Regions from separate parts of the Nocardioides dongxiaopingii genome, predicted to be linked through region 1. Evidence: predicted binding sites of a transcription regulator. Region 1 holds the regulator's gene; each other region holds the start of a gene.
What was found. Region 1 encodes LexA, which represses DNA repair genes until DNA is damaged. Its sites were predicted from a motif close to TCGAACANNTGTTCGA; they were not measured.
Positions count from the first base shown of each region.

Region 2: FE634_RS09470 (HNH endonuclease signature motif containing protein) is a predicted target of LexA. The motif match lies at 2,297-2,312, and genes of this name have one in related genera.
Region 3: FE634_RS11680 (HNH endonuclease signature motif containing protein) is a predicted target of LexA. The motif match lies at 1,758-1,773, and genes of this name have one in related genera.
Region 4: FE634_RS17075 (alpha-ketoglutarate-dependent dioxygenase AlkB) is a predicted target of LexA. The motif match lies at 1,904-1,919, and genes of this name have one in related genera.

Region 1 covers NZ_CP040695.2:3,319,921-3,324,712, reverse strand. The annotation lists gene FE634_RS15540 (MXAN_6640 family putative metalloprotease) at 1-943, opposite strand, end outside; gene lexA (transcriptional repressor LexA) at 1,089-1,817, opposite strand; gene FE634_RS15530 (LysM peptidoglycan-binding domain-containing protein) at 2,095-2,427, shown strand; gene FE634_RS15525 (hypothetical protein) at 2,568-3,089, opposite strand; gene FE634_RS15520 (hypothetical protein) at 3,298-3,669, opposite strand; gene FE634_RS15515 (NupC/NupG family nucleoside CNT transporter) at 3,749-4,792, opposite strand, start outside.
Region 2 covers NZ_CP040695.2:2,013,002-2,017,793, reverse strand. The annotation lists gene uvrA (excinuclease ABC subunit UvrA) at 1-23, opposite strand, end outside; gene FE634_RS09485 (maleylpyruvate isomerase family mycothiol-dependent enzyme) at 197-874, shown strand; gene FE634_RS09480 (MBL fold metallo-hydrolase) at 868-1,569, shown strand; gene FE634_RS09475 (SDR family oxidoreductase) at 1,573-2,226, opposite strand; gene FE634_RS09470 (HNH endonuclease signature motif containing protein) at 2,342-3,580, shown strand; gene FE634_RS09465 (flavodoxin family protein) at 4,052-4,534, shown strand; gene FE634_RS09460 (septum formation family protein) at 4,560-4,792, shown strand, end outside.
Region 3 covers NZ_CP040695.2:2,478,384-2,483,175, forward strand. The annotation lists gene FE634_RS11665 (MmcQ/YjbR family DNA-binding protein) at 1-142, opposite strand, end outside; gene fmt (methionyl-tRNA formyltransferase) at 135-1,067, opposite strand; gene def (peptide deformylase) at 1,067-1,612, opposite strand; gene FE634_RS11680 (HNH endonuclease signature motif containing protein) at 1,815-3,050, shown strand; gene FE634_RS11685 (primosomal protein N') at 3,243-4,792, opposite strand, start outside.
Region 4 covers NZ_CP040695.2:3,625,433-3,630,224, reverse strand. The annotation lists gene gndA (NADP-dependent phosphogluconate dehydrogenase) at 1-741, opposite strand, end outside; gene FE634_RS17080 (LapA family protein) at 784-1,173, opposite strand; gene FE634_RS17075 (alpha-ketoglutarate-dependent dioxygenase AlkB) at 1,250-1,882, opposite strand; gene FE634_RS17070 (ABC transporter ATP-binding protein) at 2,017-2,796, shown strand; gene FE634_RS17065 (ABC transporter permease) at 2,793-4,792, shown strand, end outside.

The DNA of each region.
Region 1 (4,792 bases):
AGCTCCAGGTGCCGTAGTGGAACCCGGTGCTCGGGTCGAAGGTGTCGAGCGGGGTGCCGGGCGAGCGGAGCTGGCTGCTGCGCAGGTACTGCAGGTTGTCGTCGACGCCGTCGTAGAGCTCGTCCTCGACCCAGGCCGCCGTGGCCTCGAGGAGCCACGAGTCCTCGTAGCGGTCGTAGGCGTACTGGATGGCGTGGAAGTACTCGTGAGCGGCGGTGACCTGGAGGTTCTCGGTCGGGGTGTTCGTCGGGAACTCCGAGGCGCTGTAGTCGTTGTCGAGCACGCAGTAGGCCCAACGGTCCCAGCGCTGGGTGCTCTTGCTCGGGTCGTCGGAGGTGCAGTACCCGTACAGGCCGTTGACCCCGATGTTGCCGAGGTAGACGTCGGGCAGGCTGTTGCCGCCGAGCCCGCCGTCGCTCTTGACCGCGCGGTAGCCGGAGGTCAGGTAGGCCTGCTGGACGCTGGTGAGCGTGTCGACCGCCGTGGCGACGTACTCCGGGGTCGAGGCGTGCTGGCCGCTGGTGACGTAGTGGACGCACAGGGTCGCGGTGCAGACCGGGGTCTCCTCCTCGACGCTGCCGTAGTTGAGGTAGCCGTCGCCGCCGGAGCTCGTCGGGCGCTTCATCAGCGCATCGGCGGCCGCCCGCTCGGCGTCGGGGAGGTCGGCGCGGGTGTTGGCCAGGTCGCGCAGCACCATGGTGGCGTCGCGGCCGGCGGCGCCGTCCTCGCGGATGCTCTCGGCGCGGCGGAGCGCGTGGGAGGCCTGCCGGACCGACGGGTCGGTCGCCGTGGCCTGCTTGGAGTCGGTGTCACCCGAGGGGACCCGGGCCACCGACGGACCCGCCAGGGCCGCGAGCATGCCGATCAGCAGGGCGCCGACGGCGCCCAGCACGACCAGCGCGCGGACGCTGGCCTGGGTTCGGGGACGAGTGCGCAAGCGCATGGAGGCTCCGTTCGTGAGTGGGGCCACAACCTAACCCGGCGCACCGACAGTTGCCGAGCCGCCGGGACAGGGACGACGAGACCGCCACCGGCGTCGTGCCGGTGGCGGTCTCGGGGTCGTGCGAAGCCTGCGGACGGGCCGGGGGTCAGACCTTGCGGAGCACCGCGGTGACGATGCCGAGGATCGAGGCGTGGGTGCCGTCGATCGGGTCGAACGCCGGGTTGTGCGGCAGCAGCCATACCTGGCCGTCCTTGCGCTGGAACGTCTTGACCGTCGCCTCGCCGTCGATCATCGCCGCGACGATGTCGCCGTTCTCCGCGGTCTGGGCCTGGCGGACCACGACGTAGTCGCCGCTGCAGATGGCCGCCTCGATCATCGACTCCCCGGACACCTCGAGCATGAACAGCTCTCCGTCGCCGACCAGCTGGCGGGGGAGCGGGAAGACGTCGTCGTAGGTCTGCTCGGCCAGGATCGGACCGCCGGCCGCGATCCGGCCCAGGAGCGGGACGTTGGTGGGCGGCGGGGCGGTGTCGCCGATGCCGGTCTCGTCGATCGAGGAGTCGTCGCTGCTGCCCAGCGAGCGCCGCGCGGCCATCACCTCGGGCAGGAACACCTCGAGGGCGCGGGGACGGTTCGGGTCGCGCTTGATGAAGCCCTTCTGCTCCAGCGTGCGCAGCTGGTGGGCCACGCTCGAGGTGCTGGTGAGCCCGACGGACTCGCCGATCTCGCGCATGCTCGGCGGGTAGCCGCGCAGCTCGATGCTGTCCTTGATGGTGGCCAGGACGCGCTGCTGACGCGGGGTCAGGCCGGTCGCGTCGGCGGGACCGTCCGGGAGCTCGGTGATCTTCGGGGTGCCAGTACGTGTCCGGGGCATGGCTGCAGCGTGCCACCGATCGCCACCGTGTTCAAACAGGTGTTCGAACGGCGTGTCGCGCCCGATCCGGGCGGCCAGGTCAGCTGGGTCGTGGGAACACGCGTTCGACTCGGGGGTTGCATCGTTCGAACACCTGATCTAGTCTCGCTCATGTGTTCGATCGAATGTCTGATCGAGAGCGGTGCACCAGCAGGACTGTCGGTGCCTCCCGTTAGACATCGAATCGTCAGCAACATCCTCGGCTCCACCAGCACGGCCACTTCCCCAGGAGGCACCCATGAGCACCACGACGATCGCACCCACCGCCCTGTCGGCTCCTCGCGTGCCCGACTACCGGCTGACCCGCCGCGGACGTCTCGTGGTGCTGGTGCTGGCGCTGCTGGTCCTGGCCGCCGTCGGCGTCGCCTTCGCCGGCAACTCCATGGCCACCGCGGAGCGGGAGGCCACCGAGACGATCGTGGTCGCGCCCGGTGAGACCCTGTGGAGCATCGCCTCCGACGTGAGTGACGGCGACGACGTGCGCGACACGATGAACCACCTCGTCCAGCTCAACGACCTCGCCGAGGTGTCCCTCGACGCGGGTCAGCGGCTGGAGGTCCCGGTCGACTGAGACCGCACCGACGTCGTCCGCCGCTTCGACCCCGGCGGGCGATTCATCAAGGGGAACACCGGGGGCGGAGCCGAGGGAAGACGGCTTCGCCCCCGTTCCGCGTCCGCACGACGCCGGCCCGGGTGTCGTGGGGTGGCACGTCAGCCGAAGAGCGAGCCGAGGTCCCGGGGGTCGCCGCCGCCGCTGCTGATCGCGATCGCGGCCAGCACGCCGACCACCGCGACGCCGAGCACCAGGAGCGCGACGAGCACGACGTAGTCGCGCCACGGCGCGCGTCCGGTCTGCAGGTTCACGTGCTCGAGGTGGTGGGCCCGTGCGACCCGGGCCGTCGCAGCGGCGGAACGACCGTGCACGGTGTGGGTCCAGCCGCAGGCGCACCCGGCGTACCGGACCCACCGCCGCTGCTGCTGCGTCGCGGCGCTCAATGAGCGCGGGTGCCGGTAGCGCGCGGCGGCCCGGGGCCGGAAGAAGGAGGACGGCGCCTGCCGCGGGTGTGCCTCGAGGAGGTGGTCGACGCGGATCTTGGCGGCCGCGGCGAGGGCCCCGGCCTGCCGGGCCTCGTCCGACTCGCCGGTCCACCCGCACGTGCAGGCGCACGTGGTGCGGTAGCGCCCGTCGAGGACGCTCGCACCCGTGACCCGCACGTCGTGATTGGTTGCCACCGCTCCGCCTCGGCCTCCTCGTTGGAGGCAGCGTAGGTGCCGCGGGGCCGGGCCGACAGGGAGATCGCCGTGAAGCGCCGGGCCGGATCGGTCTGGCGCGGCCCCCCCGGGACGGTCAGCACCCGCCGGAGGCCGGCAGGCGAGCGCCAGCGAGCGCCGACGGAGCCCCGGGCGTCGAGGACCGGGGCGGACCTGGATCGGCGGCGGGTCAGCGGGCGGCGCGCCGCCCGCCGGGCGTCGGCGGTGCTCCGCCCGGTCCGGGCGCTGCGGTCGGTCCGGCCGGCTCGGCGGGGGTCGCCGGCGTCCGCGGGTCGGGTCCGCGCGTCAGGCCGACCGCCCGGCTGATCCGCGTCACCAGCACCAGACCGAGGAAGAGGCAGGCGACCGCGCCGAGGGCGGCCAGCGCGAGGAACCACCACGCGGTGGAGTCGCCGGCCCGGGCGGAGGTCCCGAAGTCGATGGCGGCGTAGACCAGGTAGCCCCAGGCGACGACGGCGAGCGTCACGCCGAGCGCGAGGCCGAGCAGGGCAGGCCGGAGACGCCGCTTGGTCCTCGCCCCTGCGCGCTTGCCGTGTGCCACGGGGTCATTGTGCGTGACGTCGTGCGGTGGCGCCGTGCTCGGGTGGGCGTGTCCGGGCCGGCACCTCGCCGGCGGCGTCCTAGAGGCCGACCACGACGCCGGCGATGGCGGCGTTCGCCAGGTTGGCGAGGCTGCCGGCCAGCAGCGCCCGCAGCCCGAGCCGGGCGACCATGGCGCGGCGCTCGGGCATCAGCGAGCCGAGGGCGCCGATCTGGATCGCGATGGAGGAGAAGTTCGCGAACCCGGCGAGCGCGAACGTCACGACGGCGACGGTCACGGGGGAGAGGTCGCCCACCTGCGGTCCGAAGTCGGCGTAGGCGACGAACTCGTTGAGGACGGTCTTCTGCCCGATCCACGAGCCGGCGTCGGCGGCCTCGGACCACGGCACGCCGAGCAGCCAGGCCAGCGGCGCGACCGCCCAGCCCAGGATCTTCTCGAAGGTGAGGTCCTCCGCGCCGAACCAGCCCCCGACGCCGCCGAGGATGCCGTTGGCGAGGGCGATCACGGCGACGAAGGCGATGAGCAGCGCCCCGACCGTGACCGCGATCCTGCCGCCGGCCATCGCGCCGCGACCGAGGGCGTCGATGACGTTGGCCGACTCCTCGTCGCGGACGTCGCGCACGTCGATCTCCTCGGCGCCGTCGCGGTCGCCGTGCGCCTCCTGGTCGGCGTCCGGGTCGGGGTCCGGGTCGGGGTCCGGGTCGGGGTCGGCGACGCTGTCGGGCCACATCAGCTTGGCCATCAGGATCGAGGCCGGCGCGTTCATCACCGTGGCGGCGAGCAGGTACTCCAGCGGCGCGCCGAGCAGGGAGTAGCCGACCAGCGTGGAGCCGGCGGCGGCGGCGAACCCGGCGGTCATGATGGCGAAGACCTGTCCCTGCCGGAGCCGGCCGAGGTAGCCCTGAACCATCAACGGGGCCTCGCTCATGCCGAGGAAGACGACGGTGCCGGCGTAGAGCGACTCGACCTTGCCGATGCCGAGCAGCTTCGAGAGCGCCCCGCCGACCAGGTACGTCGTCCACTGGATGACGCGCAGGTAGTACAGCAGCCCGATCAGGGTCCCGAGGAAGATGATCACCGGCAGCACCTGCAGCGCGAAGATCGTCGAGCCCTCCTCGCCGAC
Region 2 (4,792 bases), 1.3 Mb from region 1:
CGGATGATGAGCTGGTCAGCCACTGGGGTCCCTGGGTCGAAGGCTTGGGGGGGGTCGAGAGATTCGAACAAGTGTTCGTCATCGGTGGTCGATCGGGCAAGTCACCGCGCCGACCGGCCAAGCCTAGGCGGCGGCACCGACAGTCCGTCCCCTCAACGGGGTGACCGTGGGGCTGGCGTGGCCCAGGATGGGTCCCGTGACCCACGACGTGCTCGACGTCTCGACCCAACGGCTGGTCCGGACCATTGATTCCCTGCCCGACGACGCCTACCCGGCACCGTCCCTCCTGCCCGGGTGGACCCGCGGGCACGTGGTCGCCCACCTGGCCCTCAACGCCGAGGCCCTCGCCGGGGCGCTGCGCGGCGTCGTCGAGGGTCGCCCGGTCCCGATGTACGGGTCCCCGGAGGGCCGCGACGCCGACATCGAGTCGCTCGCGGCGACGTCGCCGTCCGCGCTGCGCGACCGGCTGCTCGCCAGCACGACCGTCCTCGGCGAGGCCCTGCGCCACCTGCCCGCCGACTCCCTCGACACCGAGATCGAGCGCACGCCCCACGGGCCGGGCTTCGCGGCCGGCGACGTGATGGCGATGCGGTGGCGCGAGGTGGAGATCCACCACGTCGACCTCGACGCCGGGTACACCCGCGCCGACTGGCCGGCGACCTTCGCCGAGGTGCTGGTCTCCCAGCTCGCGCAGCGCGCGGGCGCGACCCTCGTCGCCACCGACCTCGACCAGACCTGGCAGGCTGGCGGCGACGACGACGCGACGCCCCGGGTGTCCGGCACGGCCGCCGACCTCGGCTGGTGGCTCACCGGTCGCGGCGACGGCGACGGACTGACCACGGACGGCGAGCTGCCGAGGATCGGAGCATGGTGACGATGGACGACCGGGCGGACGACTACACGGGCGAGGTGACGGTCGGCGGCGGCGCCGACGTCCGCGAGCTCGCGCACCTGACCATCACCAAGGTGGCGGTCGACGAGAAGATGAGCAACAACTGCTACCTCCTGCGCTGCCGGGAGACCGGCGAGCAGCTGTTGGTCGACGCCGCCGACTCGGCCGGGACGCTGCTCCCCCTCGTCGGCGACGCCGGCCTGCGCACCGTCGTCACGACGCACCAGCACTGGGACCACCACCGGGCGCTGGCCGCGGTCGTCGAGGCGACCGGGGCCGAGGTCGTGGCCGGCGTCCCCGACGCCGCCGCCATCACCGAGCAGACCGGCGTCCCCGTGACCCGGCCCGTCGGGCAGGGCGACACCGTGACCGTCGGCGCGTGCGCCCTGTCGGTGATCGCCATCGCCGGTCACACGCCCGGGTCGGTCGCGCTCGTCTACGACGACACCGCCGACGGCGGGCAGCACCACCTCTTCACCGGCGACACGCTCTTCCCCGGCGGGGTGGGCGGCACGTTCGGCGACGCGGCGGCGTTCCAGCAGCTCATCGGCGACGTGGAGACGAAGGTGTTCGGGACGCTCCCCGACGCGACCTGGTTCTACCCGGGCCACGGGTCGGACTCCACGCTGGGCGCCGAGCGGCCGTCGCTGCCCCAGTGGCGCGAGCGCGGCTACTGACGCTCAGCCGCTGTAGGGGATCTCGGTCCGCCACTCCCCGACCGGCTGGTCCAGCGCCGCACGGATCGCGGCGGCCACCCGGTCGGGCGTGAACGCGCCCTCGCGCGACAGCGCGCCCCGCACGGTCACCGACACGGCACGGATGCCGTCGTCGCGCAGCGTGGCGTCGATGCTGTGCACGAGGTTGCGCACGCCGGCCTTCTGCACACCGAGGGACGCCGCGCGGTGCCACGGCTCGTCGGCGGCCATGCTGCCGGTGACCGTGATCCGGCTGCCCTCGCGGAGGTGGGGACGCGCCGCCCGGACCACGGTCAGCAGGGCGCCGACGCCGAGGGCGACGTCCTCGAGCAGCTCGGCCGCGGTGAGCTCCAGCGGGTCCTTCTCGCGGAACGCACTCGGGTTGAAGTGCAGCACGTCGACCGGCCCGAGCTCGGCGGCGAGACCCGTGACGGCGGCGTGGGTCGCCTCGGCGTCGGTCAGGTCGGCCAGCCGGCTCCCGACCCGCGCGCCGGCGTCGGCGAGGTCGGCGGCGAGGTCGCCGACGGCGCGCTCGTCGGCGCCGACGAGCCCCACCGGGTGCCCCTCACGGGCGAGGAGCCTGGCCAACGAGCCGCTGACGCCGGGGCCCGCCCCGGTGATGATCACGCTTCCGGTCATGGGCCCAGCGTGGGTGCTGCTGCCGTCCGGTGGCAACCCGGTGGGATCGCCCGCCCTTCTCCACAGGTGCTCGAACAGGCTCTCGATTGTCCGTGCCGACCGTTAGAATAGACCCATGGCCGCACCCACCGCCCAGCTCACCGACCCGGCGCTGGCGGCGGTGCGCGCCCGCGACCACGCCGCCCGCCAGGCCGACGTCGACCGGCTCCTCGCGGTCCTCGACTGGGCCACCCAGCACACCACCGACGCCGACCCCGGGGTGGTGACCTTCGGCGAACGCGCCCTCACCCTCGGCGGCCCCGGCTGCCCGGCCATCGAGGAGTTCGCCGCCTACGACCTCGCCGCCGCCCTGGGCTCCTCCACCGAGTCCGGGCTGAAGTACCTCGCCCGCGCCCTCGAGCTGCACCACCGACTCCCCCGACTCTGGGCCGCGGTCCTCGCCGGACGCCTGCCGGTGTGGAAGGCCGCCAAGATCGCCGACGCCACCATGCGACTCCCCCTCGACGGCGCCACCCACGTCGACGCCCGGCTCGCCCAGGCCGTCTCCACCATCACCTACGCCCAGCTCGACCGTCTCGTCGACGAAGCCATCGCCCGTCACGCCCCCGACCAGGTCGTGCCCAGACCCGACAGCCGGCACGTGGCAATCGACCTGGACCGCCCGAGCATCGAGGGCCACGTCCACCTCGACGCCGCCCTGTCCGTGCCCGACGCCCTCGACCTCGAACAAGCACTGCAGGCAGGAGCCGACGCCCTCGCCGACGCCGGATCCACCGACCCCCTCGACGTCCGCCGCTCGATCGCCCTCGGCGTCCTCGCCCGCGGCGACCAACCCCTCGACCTCACCACCCCGCCCACCCGGCCACTCGTGGTCCACGTCCACCAGGACTCACCCGACGTCGGGCGCTGCGAGATGACCCGGAGTCCGGTCACCGTCGAGACCATCCGCACCTGGTGCGCCACCGCCACCCACGTCACCATCAAGCCCGTCATCGACCTCGAGCAGCACGTCCACGTCGAGGCCTACGAAGCACCCGACCGGTTGCGCGACCACATCGAGCTGCGCGACCTCACCTGCGTCTTCCCCCACTGCCGACGACCCGCCACCCGCTGCGACCTCGACCACATCACCCCGTACTCAACCGGCGGCACCACCAGCAGCGACAACCTCGCCCCACTGTGCCGACGACACCACCGCGCCAAGACCCACAGCCCGTGGACGTACACGATGACCACACCGGGCACCTACCACTGGACCGCACCATCGGGCCTCACCTACCGACGCGACCACCACGGCACCACCGCCCTCGACCCACCACCAGCCACGCCACCAGCCGAGCCTGCCGAACCCTGACCACCCCGCCCCGCACCCCGCCCCGGCGGGGACATCGGCGCGCCCGGCCGGTGCCGGGAGGGGTCAGGCCGTGACGACACCAGCGCACTGCGACGTGCACGCGTGATCCGCGGGCCCGGCAGACTTCAGACACCTGGTCCTGGACTGGTGCGGGCCGGACCGGTCGCCACCGAGAAGCCACGTAGATGGTCCGCGACGCCTAATGCGCCGCGGTCACTTCGCCTGCCGATCCTGCCGGCGAACGACGTCCCGCCGGGGTGGCAGGGCGTCGTCCGACCGCCCGCGGCGGGGGCCAGCCGCCGTCCGACGAGAACCCGCGCAGCAGACCCCTGTGCAGGAGCTACGAGAAGTTCGGTGACGGCCACCGGCCACGGAACACCCGGTGGTGTGCCACGGGCCGGTCCGTCACCCCGCCACGCAGCCCCGGTCCGCCGCCGCCACAGCGAATCTCCTCATGGCTATCGTGCGAGCGTGCCGCGCCTCCTGATCGTCCACCACTCCCCGACCCCGCTCGTGCGGACGCTGACCGACGCCGTCGTGGCCGGGGCGCACGACGACGCGATCGAGGGCGTCGAGGTCGTCATCCGGGACGCCCTGGAGGCCACCGCGGACGACGTGCTGGCCGCCGACGGCTACCTGCTCGGGACGACGGCCAACTTCGGTTACATGTCGGGCGCGCTGAAGCACTTCCTCGACACGATCTTCCTCGACGCCGGCGGCGCGCTGTCCGACGACGGCTCGGGGACGCCGGGCAGCGGCGGGCGGAAGCCGTACGGGCTCTGGGTGCACGGGAGGTACGACACGACCGGGGCGGTGCGCAGCGTCGTCTCGATCGTGCAGGCGCTGCCCTGGCGGCGGGCCGCCGACGTCCTGGAGGTGCTCGGCGAGGTGGGCGAGGCCGAGCGCGAGCGTGCCCACGAGCTGGGTGCCACCTTGGCCGCGCTGCTCGCCTGAGGGCCCGCAGGTAGCATCGCCCCTCGTGGCCAGGAGCAGACCGACGACGTGGCGCAGCGGCGCGACCGTGGTCGTGGCGACCCTCGCGGCCCTCCTCGCCGGCTGCGGGACGCCGACCCAGGCCGACCCGGACGCCGACCCCGACCAGGTCGACGCGGTGGAGACGCCGGAGCTCGGGGCCTGCCGGCTGCTGACGATCGAGGAGATCTCGGCGCCGTCCGACGCCACCCGCACCGTCGACTGCAGCCAGAAGCACAC
Region 3 (4,792 bases), 840 kb from region 1:
ACCCCTTCCCCCGCGGGCCCGACGGCACCTTCCAGGTCGGCATGTCGCCCCACGACGTGCCGAGCTCGGTGTCGGGCAGCGCCGCACAGATCTCGTCGACGTCGTCGGGGGTCGCCGGGCGCCCGCCCGAGCCGTCAGGCACGCGGGCCGCCGAACCGGACGCCCGAGGCCAGCCGGACGCCGCGCGCCCAGTCGGCCGCGGCCATCTGCCGCTTGCCGAACGCCTTGACCTCGCCGAGCCGGACGGCGGTGGTGCCGGTGCCGACGAGCACCTCCTGCTTGCTGACCGCGAGCTCGCCGGCGGGCAGGTCGACGTCGGTGATGCGCACGGGACCGATCTTGATCCGCTCGCCCTCGTGGGTGCTCCACCCGCCGGGTGCCGGCGTGCAGGCACGGATCCGGCGGTCGACGGCGACCGCCGGCTCGGACCAGTCGACCTCGGCGTCCTCGACGGTGATCTTGGGCGCGAGGCTGACGCCGTCGGCGGGTTGCTCGCGGGCCTCGATGGTGCCGGCGGCGAGGTGGTCGAGGGTGGAGACGAGCAGGCCCGCGCCGCCCTCGGCGAGGCGACCGAGCAGGTCGCCGGCGGTGTCGGTGGGCAGGATCCGCTCGGTCATGACGCCGAACGTCGGACCGGCGTCCATCGCCTTGACGATGCGGAACGTCGTCGCCCCGGTGACCTCGTCGCCGGCCCACACCGCGTGCTGCACGGGGGCCGCGCCGCGCCAGGCCGGCAGGCAGGAGAAGTGCAGGTTGACCCAGCCGAGCGGCACGAGGTCGAGCGCCGACTGCGGCAGCAGCGCGCCGTAGGCCACGACCGGGCAGCAGTCGGGCGCCAGGGCCCGCAGCGCCTCCTGGAACTCCGGGTCGCGGGGGTGGTCGGGCTTGAGCACCGGGACGCCGAGCGCCTCGGCCCGCTGGGCGACCGGGCTCGCGACGAGCTTGCGGCCGCGCCCCGACGGCGCGTCGGGGCGGGTCACGACACCGACCAGCTCGTGGGCGGACGCGGCGATGGCGTCGAGGGACGGGACGGCGACCTCGGGCGTGCCGGCGAACACGACGCGCATCAGAGACCCAGCCCTCGGGTGGCGTGCGGGCTGACCTTGACCTGCGGACGCTCCAGGCCGAACCACTCCGACTCCCGGATCTCCTTCATCGCGGCCTTGCGCGCCGCGGTGTCGAGCCGGTCGATGAACAGGACGCCGTCGAGGTGGTCGGTCTCGTGCTGGATGGCCCGGGCCAGCAGCTCGGAGCCCTCGACGACGAGCGGCTCGCCGTGCACGTCCCACCCGCGGGCGACGACCGAGAGGGCCCGGCGGCAGTCGTAGGTCAGGCCCGGCAGCGACAGGCAGCCCTCGTCGCCGTCCTGGACCTCCTCCGACAGCGTCAGATCGGGGTTGACGAGGTGCCCGACCTCCCCGTCGACGTTCCACGTGAAGACCCGGAGGCCGACGCCGATCTGCGGCGCCGCGAGGCCCGCGCCGGGTGCCTCCAGCATCGTCTCGGTGAGGTCGGCGACCAGGGTGCGCAGCTCCTTGTCGAAGTCGACGACCTCGAGCGCGGGACGGCGCAGCACCGGGTCACCGAAGAGCCGGATGGGCTGGATCGCCACGGAACTCCTTGTGCGGGACGGGATGTGCTCGGGTCGGCCATCCTAGTTGGCCGTCGTCCGGGACTCGGGGTCGATCCCCATGCCCTGCGCACGGGTCCCGCGGGTCCGGCGCCCCTCCGGCGGGTCGCGGGTCCGGCGGGCCGTTCTGCACAGATGTTCGAACACAGTAGCGATTGTCCGTCGATCGTCGTAGAATAGACCCATGCCCGCAGCCACCGCCACCCAGACCGCCGACCCGGCCCTGGCAGCGGTGCGCACCCACCAGGCGGCGACCCGCCGGGCCGAGGTCGCGACCCTGGTTGCGGTTCTCGACTGGGCCCTCGAGCACACCACCGACGATGACCCCCACACCGTGACGTTCGGCGAACGGCCGCTCCCGCTGGGTGGCGTCGGCTGCCCGGTCATCGAGGAGTTCGCCGCCTACGACCTCGCCGCCGCGATGGGCATGAGCACCGACGCCGGGCTGGGCTACCTCGGGCGGGCCCTCGAGCTCCGCTACCGGCTTCCCCGCCTGTGGGCAGCGGTCCTCGACGGGCGGCTCCCCGTCTGGAAGGCCGGTCGGATCGCCGAGTCGACGATGCGCCTGCCCGTCGACGGCGCGGCGTACGTCGACGCCCGACTCGCCCAGGCCGTCTCCTCGATCACCTTCGCCCAGCTCGACCGCCTCGTCACCGAGGCCCTCGCCCGATACGCACCCCAGGACGTCGCCCCGCCCGCCGACGAACGGCACGCCTGGATCGACCTGACGAACGTCACCCTCCAGGGTCACGTCCGCCTCGACGCCCTCCTGTCGGTTCCCGACGCCCTTGACCTCGAGGACGCCCTCCAGACCGGAGCCGCGAGGCTCACCGACGCCGGATCCACCGACCCCCTCGACGTCCGACGGTCGATCGCCCTCGGCGACCTCGCCCGCGGCGAGCAGCCCCTCGACCTCGTCACGCGACCCACCCGTGACCTCGTCGTGCACGTCCACCACGACAGTCCGGACCTTGGGCGCTGCGCGACCACCAGGAGTCCGGTCACCGTCGAGACCATCCGCACCTGGTGCGCCACCGCCGCGAAGGTCACCATCAAGCCCGTCATCGACCTCCACGACCACGTCCACGTCGAGGCCTACGAAGCCCCCGACCGGTTGCGCGAACAGATCGAGCTGCGCGACCTCACCTGCGTCTTCCCCCACTGCCGCCGCCCCGCCACCCGCTGCGACCTCGACCACGTCGTCCCGTACTCAGCCGGCGGCACCACCAGCAGCGACAACCTCGCGCCCCTCTGCCGACGCCACCACCGCGCCAAGACCCACAGCCGCTGGCACTACCGGATGGCCGATCCCGGCACCTACGACTGGACCGCGCCGTCGGGCCTCACCTACCGACGAGACCACCACGGCACCACCGCCCTCGACCCACCAGCGTCGACAGCACGCCCCGCCGAGACCTGACCGACCCGCCCCGACACCCCGCCCCGGCGGGGACATCGGCATGCCCAGCCCGAGAGTGCTCGACGTGGGCGACTGGGGTGCTGGAGGTGCCGTGCTCACCCTCCCAGCGCACCTCGGCGCCCGCCCCACTCCCGGCCGTCCTCGGCGACCCGCGCGACCACGCGGCCGACCACAGGCTCTCGACGGTCCGGCTCAGAGCTGCTGCGGGTCGACGCGCACCCGCACGGCGTCGAGCTTGCGGGCCGAGCGGATCCGCTGGAGGTCGCCGAGGGCGCGGGACAGGTCGGCGCCGTGGGCGCGCGGGGTGCGGAGCACCAGCCGCTCCTCCTCGGGGCCGGCGGGCACCGGGCCGAGGACCTCGACGTGGGCGGGCGGGGCGAGCAGGGTGAGGGCGTCGTCGACGGCGCCGGGCTCGCCGGTGACGGTGGCCAGCCGGGTCGTCGGGGGCAGCCGCGCCTCGTGGCGGTCGCGCGCCTCGCGCCGCGCGAAGCCGGCGTGGTCCCAGCGCACCAGGGCCTGCAGCGCGGGGTGGGCGGGGTCGCCGACCGCCATCGCGCGCCCGCCGGGACGGACCAGCCCCACGGCGTTGCTCCACCGGCGCAGCGCCTCCTCCGCGGCACGGAGGTCGTCGCGACCCAGGAGCAGCCAGGTGTCGAGCAGGACCACGGCGGCGTACCCGCCCGCGGCGACCGGCTCGGCCCCGGGGGTGGCCACGACGATCGACGGGATGTCGGGCACCTCGGCGAGCACGTGGTCGCCCGACGAGGTGCGCACCAGGGTGCTGGGGAAGGCCCGGCCGAGCTCCTCGCCGGTGCGCGCGTCGCCGAGGACGGGGGCCCGCAGCCCGTGCGCCCCGCACTCGCGGCAGGCCCACCCGAGGGCCGGGGTGGCGCACCAGCGGCAGGCCGGCGGCGTGGTGGGCGAGGTGAGCGCGAGCGGGCCGGCGCACGTCGCGCAGCGCGCCGGCGTGCGGCAGCGCTCGCAGGCCAGGGCCAGCGCGTACCCGGCGCGCGGGGTCTGCACCAGCACCGGGCCCGTGGTCAGCGCCGAGCGCACCAGGTCGTGCACCTGGCGCGGCACCCGGGCCCCGGCGCCGTGCGGGTCGCGCTCGAGGTCGAAGTCGGTCGCCCCGGCGATCGCGACCGTGACGGCCGAGCGCAACCGGGCCCGCGGCGCGACCAGCTCGTGCGCCCACCCGCCCGGCGTGAGGTAGGCCGCCTCGACGCTGCGGGAGAAGCCGCCGACCAGCGCCGCGACGCCCTCCCGCTCGGCACGCAGCAGGAGCACCTCGCGGGTGTGAGGGTAGGGCGCCCGCGGCTCGGCGTGCAGGTCGTCGCCGTCGTCCCACACCACGACCAGGCCGAGGTCGACCACCGGCGCGAACGCCGCGGCGCGGGTGCCCACCACGACCCGCCGGGCGCCCCGGCTGATCGCGAGGAAGTCGCGGTAGCGCCGGGCCGGCCCGGAGTCGGCGGTGAGCGTGACGTGCTGGTCGGGACCCAGCGCGGCACCCAGCGCGGCGTCGACGCGGGCGACGTCCTTGCCGTCGGGCACGCAGACCAGCACGCCCCGGCCCGAGCGCACGGTCGCGGCGGCCGCGGCGGCCACGAGCGCGGGCCAGTCGTCGCCGGGGGCTACGGTCCACACCGCGCGCGGTGACCCGCCGTCGGCGAGGTGGCCCAGGAACGCCGGCCCGTGGTCGTAGCCGGCCCACCCGGCGCCGGTGTCGTGCTCGGCGTCGG
Region 4 (4,792 bases), 310 kb from region 1:
GGCGGTCATCTGGATGAGGAACGACTCCAGCTCGCCCTTGTTCCACTCCTCGAAGACGTCGGCGATGGCGGCCGGCTCGAGGCCCGCGACCGAGCGCAGCAGGTCGTAGGACTCGGCGATCAGCTGCATGTCGGCGTACTCGATGCCGTTGTGCACCATCTTCACGAAGTGGCCGGCGCCGCCCTCGCCGACGTGGGCGCAGCACGGCTCGCCGTCGACGTGGGCCGCGATCGACTCCATGATCGGCCCCAGCCGCTCGTAGGCCCGGTCGCTGCCGCCGACCATGATCGAGGGGCCGTTGAGGGCGCCCTCCTCGCCGCCGGAGACGCCGGTGCCGACGAAGTGCAGGCCGTGGGCCTCGAGCTGCTCGGTGCGGCGGATGGTGTCGGTGAAGTGGGCGTTGCCGCAGTCGACGACGATGTCGCCCTCCTCCAGCAGCGGCACGAGGTCGTCGATGACCGCGTCGGTGCCCTCGCCGGCCTTGACCATCACCAGCACGACGCGCGGCTTCTCGATGGCGGCCACGAACTCCTCGAGGCTCTCGGTGCCGATCAGCCGGCCGCCGCTGTCGGCGCCCTCGTCACCGTGCTCCTCGAGCAAGCTGGTGGTGCGGGCGGTCGTCCGGTTGTGGACGGCGATGGCGTGGCCGTGGCGGGCGATGTTGCGGGCCAGGTTGCGCCCCATCACCGCCAGGCCGGTCAGGCCGATCGTGGCGGACGGGGCAGGCGGGTTCGACTCCATGGCCCCACCCAACCCCGTCGGACCAAACCGCGCCGGGGGGTCTCAGCCCTTGCGCTCGCGCTTGATGCGCCGGCGCAGCTGCAGGATCCTCAGCGACCCGACCGCGCCGGCGACCACCATGCCCACGACGGTGGCGACCAGCAGGGCGACCGCGAGCGGCAGGGAGCCGTCGAAGCCGAGGAACTGGATGTCGGTCGACTCGGTGTTCTGGGCGATGAAGATGACCAGCAGGATCAGCAGCACCGCCGCCGCGATCACCCCGGCCCACGCGCCGCTGGTGCGGGAGCCGCGCAGCGGGTCCTGGTGCTCGCGCGCCGGCGGGGTCGGCTCGGGGGCCCGGTCGGGGGCGCGGTCGGGGGTCGGCCCCCCGGACGGAGGGGTGCTCGGTCCGGCAGGTCGGGTGGGGTCGTACGGCGCCGGGGTGTCGGTCATGGCGCGAACCTAGCCCCGTCGGCGCCGGGGCGGTCCACCCCCGCGGACCGACCCGGACGCCGGGCGGCGCGGCGGCTCAGAAGACGTTGAACGGGCGGTACTGGACCGAGATGCGCGGGCCGGCGTGCGCGACCTTCGGGACGGCGTGCTCCCACGTGCGCTGGCACGAGCCGCCCATCACGACCAGGTCGCCGTGGCCCATCTCGACGGCCAGCGGCTCGCCGCCGTCGGCGGCGGCGGTGCCGGCCCGGGGCCGCAGGTGGAGCCGGCGGGGGTCGCCGAGGGAGACGATCGCGACCATCGTGTCGTGGCTGGAGCCCCGGCCGATGGTGTCGCCGTGCCACGCGACCGAGTCGCGGCCGTCGCGGTAGTAGCAGCAGCCCGCGGTGCGGAACGGCTCGCCCAGCTCGTCGGCGTAGTGCGCCGACAGCGCGTCGCGGGCCTCCGCGAGCAGCGGGTGGGGGAGCGGCTCGCCGATCATGTAGGTGTGCAGCAGGCGCGGGACGTCGACGACCCGGTCGTACATCTGACGGCGCTCGGCGCGCCACGGCACGTCGCGCACCAGCGTCTCGAACACCTCGTCGGGCGCCGGCAGCCACGACCGCAGGACGTCGAGCCACGCGCCCCCGGCGAGGGGACGGCGCTCGGTGCGGCCGAGGTCGCCCACCCCGGACGCGGGCGCCTGGAAGAGGGTTCCCTGGAAGTCCATCCCCCGATCATAGACCCGTGGTCGAACAGGTGTTCGACGACCTCGCGGCGCGTCGGCCACCCCTCGCCGGGCTCGGGGTCGGGTCGGGGGCATCCCGGTGGCGCCGGGGTTGCCCGACCGGTCAGGCTGGGGCCATGACGACCCCCAGCACCAGCGCGACGGCCGGCCGCGAGGTGGCCGCCCGCGTGGTCGGCCTCTCCAAGACCTACGGCCAGGGCGAGGCGGTCGTCCGCGCCCTCGACGACGTCACCCTCGACCTGTACGCCGGGGAGTTCACCGCCGTGATGGGCCCGAGCGGGTCGGGCAAGTCGACGCTGATGCACGTCTGCGCGGCGCTCGACAGCGCGACGTCCGGCCAGGTGCTGATCGGCGACCGCGAGATCGGCCGGCTCCACGACAAGGCCCTGACCCTCCTGCGCCGCGAGGAGATCGGCTTCGTGTTCCAGTCGTTCAACCTGGTCCCGACGCTGACCGCGGAGGAGAACATCGTGCTGCCGCTGGCCATCGCCGGCCGCAAGCCCGACCGCGCCTGGTTCGACTCGGTCATCGGCACCGTCGGCCTCGGCGACCGGCTCGACCACAAGCCCAACCAGCTCTCCGGCGGCCAGCAGCAGCGGGTCGCGGTCGCCCGGGCGCTCGTGAGCCGCCCGCGGATCGTCTTCGCCGACGAGCCCACCGGCAACCTCGACTCGCGCTCGGGGGCCGAGGTGCTCGAGCTGCTGCGCGCCAGTGTCGACACCCACGGCCAGACCGTGGTGATGGTGACCCACGACCCGGTCGCGGCGGCCTACACCGACCGCGTCGTCTTCCTCGCCGACGGCAAGGTCGTCGACGAGCTGCGCCGGCCCGACCGCGACCAGGTGCTCGCGATCATGGCGCGGATGTCCGACGCCGGGCCCGGCGGCCCGGGATGATCCGCGCGGCCCTCAAGAGCCTGCTCGGGCGCAAGCTGCGCCTGGTGATGAGCACCTTCGCGATCGTGCTCGGCGTGGCGTTCGTGGTCGGCACGCTGATCTTCTCCGACACCCTGAACCGCAGCTTCACCTCGCTGTTCGCCTCGACCGTGGGCGACGTCGTCGTGCGGCCCGAGGGCGGCGGCGACGCCCCCGGCGGGGCGCTGTCGACCCGCACCGTCCCCGGTGACCTCGCCGACACGCTGGCCGAGGTCCCGGGAGCCGCGCGCGCCGACGGGATGGTCAACGCCCTCGGCGTCTACGTCGTCGACGACGAGGGCAAGCCGATCGGCGGGTTCGGGCCGCCGTCGCTGGGCGCCAGCTGGTCCGACGCCCCCGCCGGCAACGGGCTCGAGGGCCTGCAGATCGCCGAGGGGCGTGCGCCCGAGGGACCCGACGAGGTCGTGCTCGACGCCGCCACGGCGGAGAAGTCCGGCTACGACGTCGGCGACACCGTCCCGCTGATCACCACCGACGAGACCGCCAACCTCGCGCCGACGCTGGTCGGGATCGCCGACTTCGCCGAGGGCGGCTCCCTCAACGGCGCCACCTACGCCGCGTTCGAGACCAGCGAGGCGCAGCGGCTCTTCCACGGGGGCGCGGACGAGTACGAGTCGATCTGGGTCACCGCCGCCGACGGCGTCACCCAGGAGCAGCTGCTCGCCGACGTCGAGGCCGCACTGCCCGACGGCTACGAGGCGGTGACCGGCGACGAGGCCGCCGACGAGTCGGCGAGCGACCTGCTCGAGGCGATCTCGTTCCTCACCACCTTCCTGCTGATCTTCGCCGGGATCGCGCTGGTCGTGGGCTCCTTCATCATCGTCAACACCTTCTCCATCCTGGTCGCCCAGCGCAGCCGCGAGCTGGCCCTGCTGCGGGCGCTCGGCGCCTCGAAGCGGCAGGTGGTGCGCTCGGTGCAGCTCGAGGCGTTCGTGCTCGGCTTCCTGGGCGCCACCCTCGGCGTGCTGCTCGGCATCGTGCTCGCGATCGGGCTGCGGGCGCTGTTCGCGACCTTCGGGCTCGACCTGTCCGGCCAGCCGCTGGTCTACCGGCCGCGCTCGTTCCTCGCGGCCTACGTGGTCGGCATCCTCGTCACGATGGCGGCGGCCTACCTCCCGGCCCGGCGGACGTCGCGGATCGCGCCGGTCCAGGCGATGCGCGACGACGTCGCGCTGCCGGAGGCGTCGCTGCGCAACCGGTTCCGCTACGGGCTCCTGCTGGCGCTGGCCGGCGGCGCGCTGCTGGCCGCGGGGCTCACCGACGTCCTCGGGATCGGGTACACCGGCTGGCTCGTCGGCGGCGGCGTGCTCGCCGTGCTGCTCGGTGTCACCGCGATGGCCCCGGTGCTCGCGGGGCCGTTCCTGCGGGCGGCCCGCGCCCTCTTCGCGCGGCTGTTCGGGTCGATCGGCAACCTCGCCGGCCAGAACTCGCTGCGCAACCCGCGGCGCACCGCCGCGACGGCCTCGGCGCTCATGATCGGCCTCACGCTCGCCTGCACGATGGCGATCGTCGGCGACTCCGCCAAGGCCTCGGTCGACCAGACCATCGAGGAGAGCTTCACCGGCGACTTCGTGGTGAGCAGCATCTTCGGCGGCTCCTTCTCCGCCACGGTCGCCGAGCGGGTCGACGGCGTCGAGGGCGTCGACGCCGTCGTGCGCCAGCGCTCCGGCTTCGCCGAGGCCGACGGGGACTTCACCGTCGTGGTCGCCACCGACCCCGACTCCCTCGAGCGGCTCGGTGTCAGCTTCGTCGAGGGCGGCCCGGCCGACCTGACGACCGGCACGGTCCTGCTCGGCGACTCCTACGCCGCCGAGCGCGGCCTCGCAGTCGGCGACGACTACGAGCTCGACGCCGCCGGCGGCCCGGTGACGTGGACCGTCGCCGGCACGGTGGAGACCGGGGCCCTGCTGGCCGGCGGCGCCATCGTGTCGATCCCGACCTACGAGGCCGCGGGCTA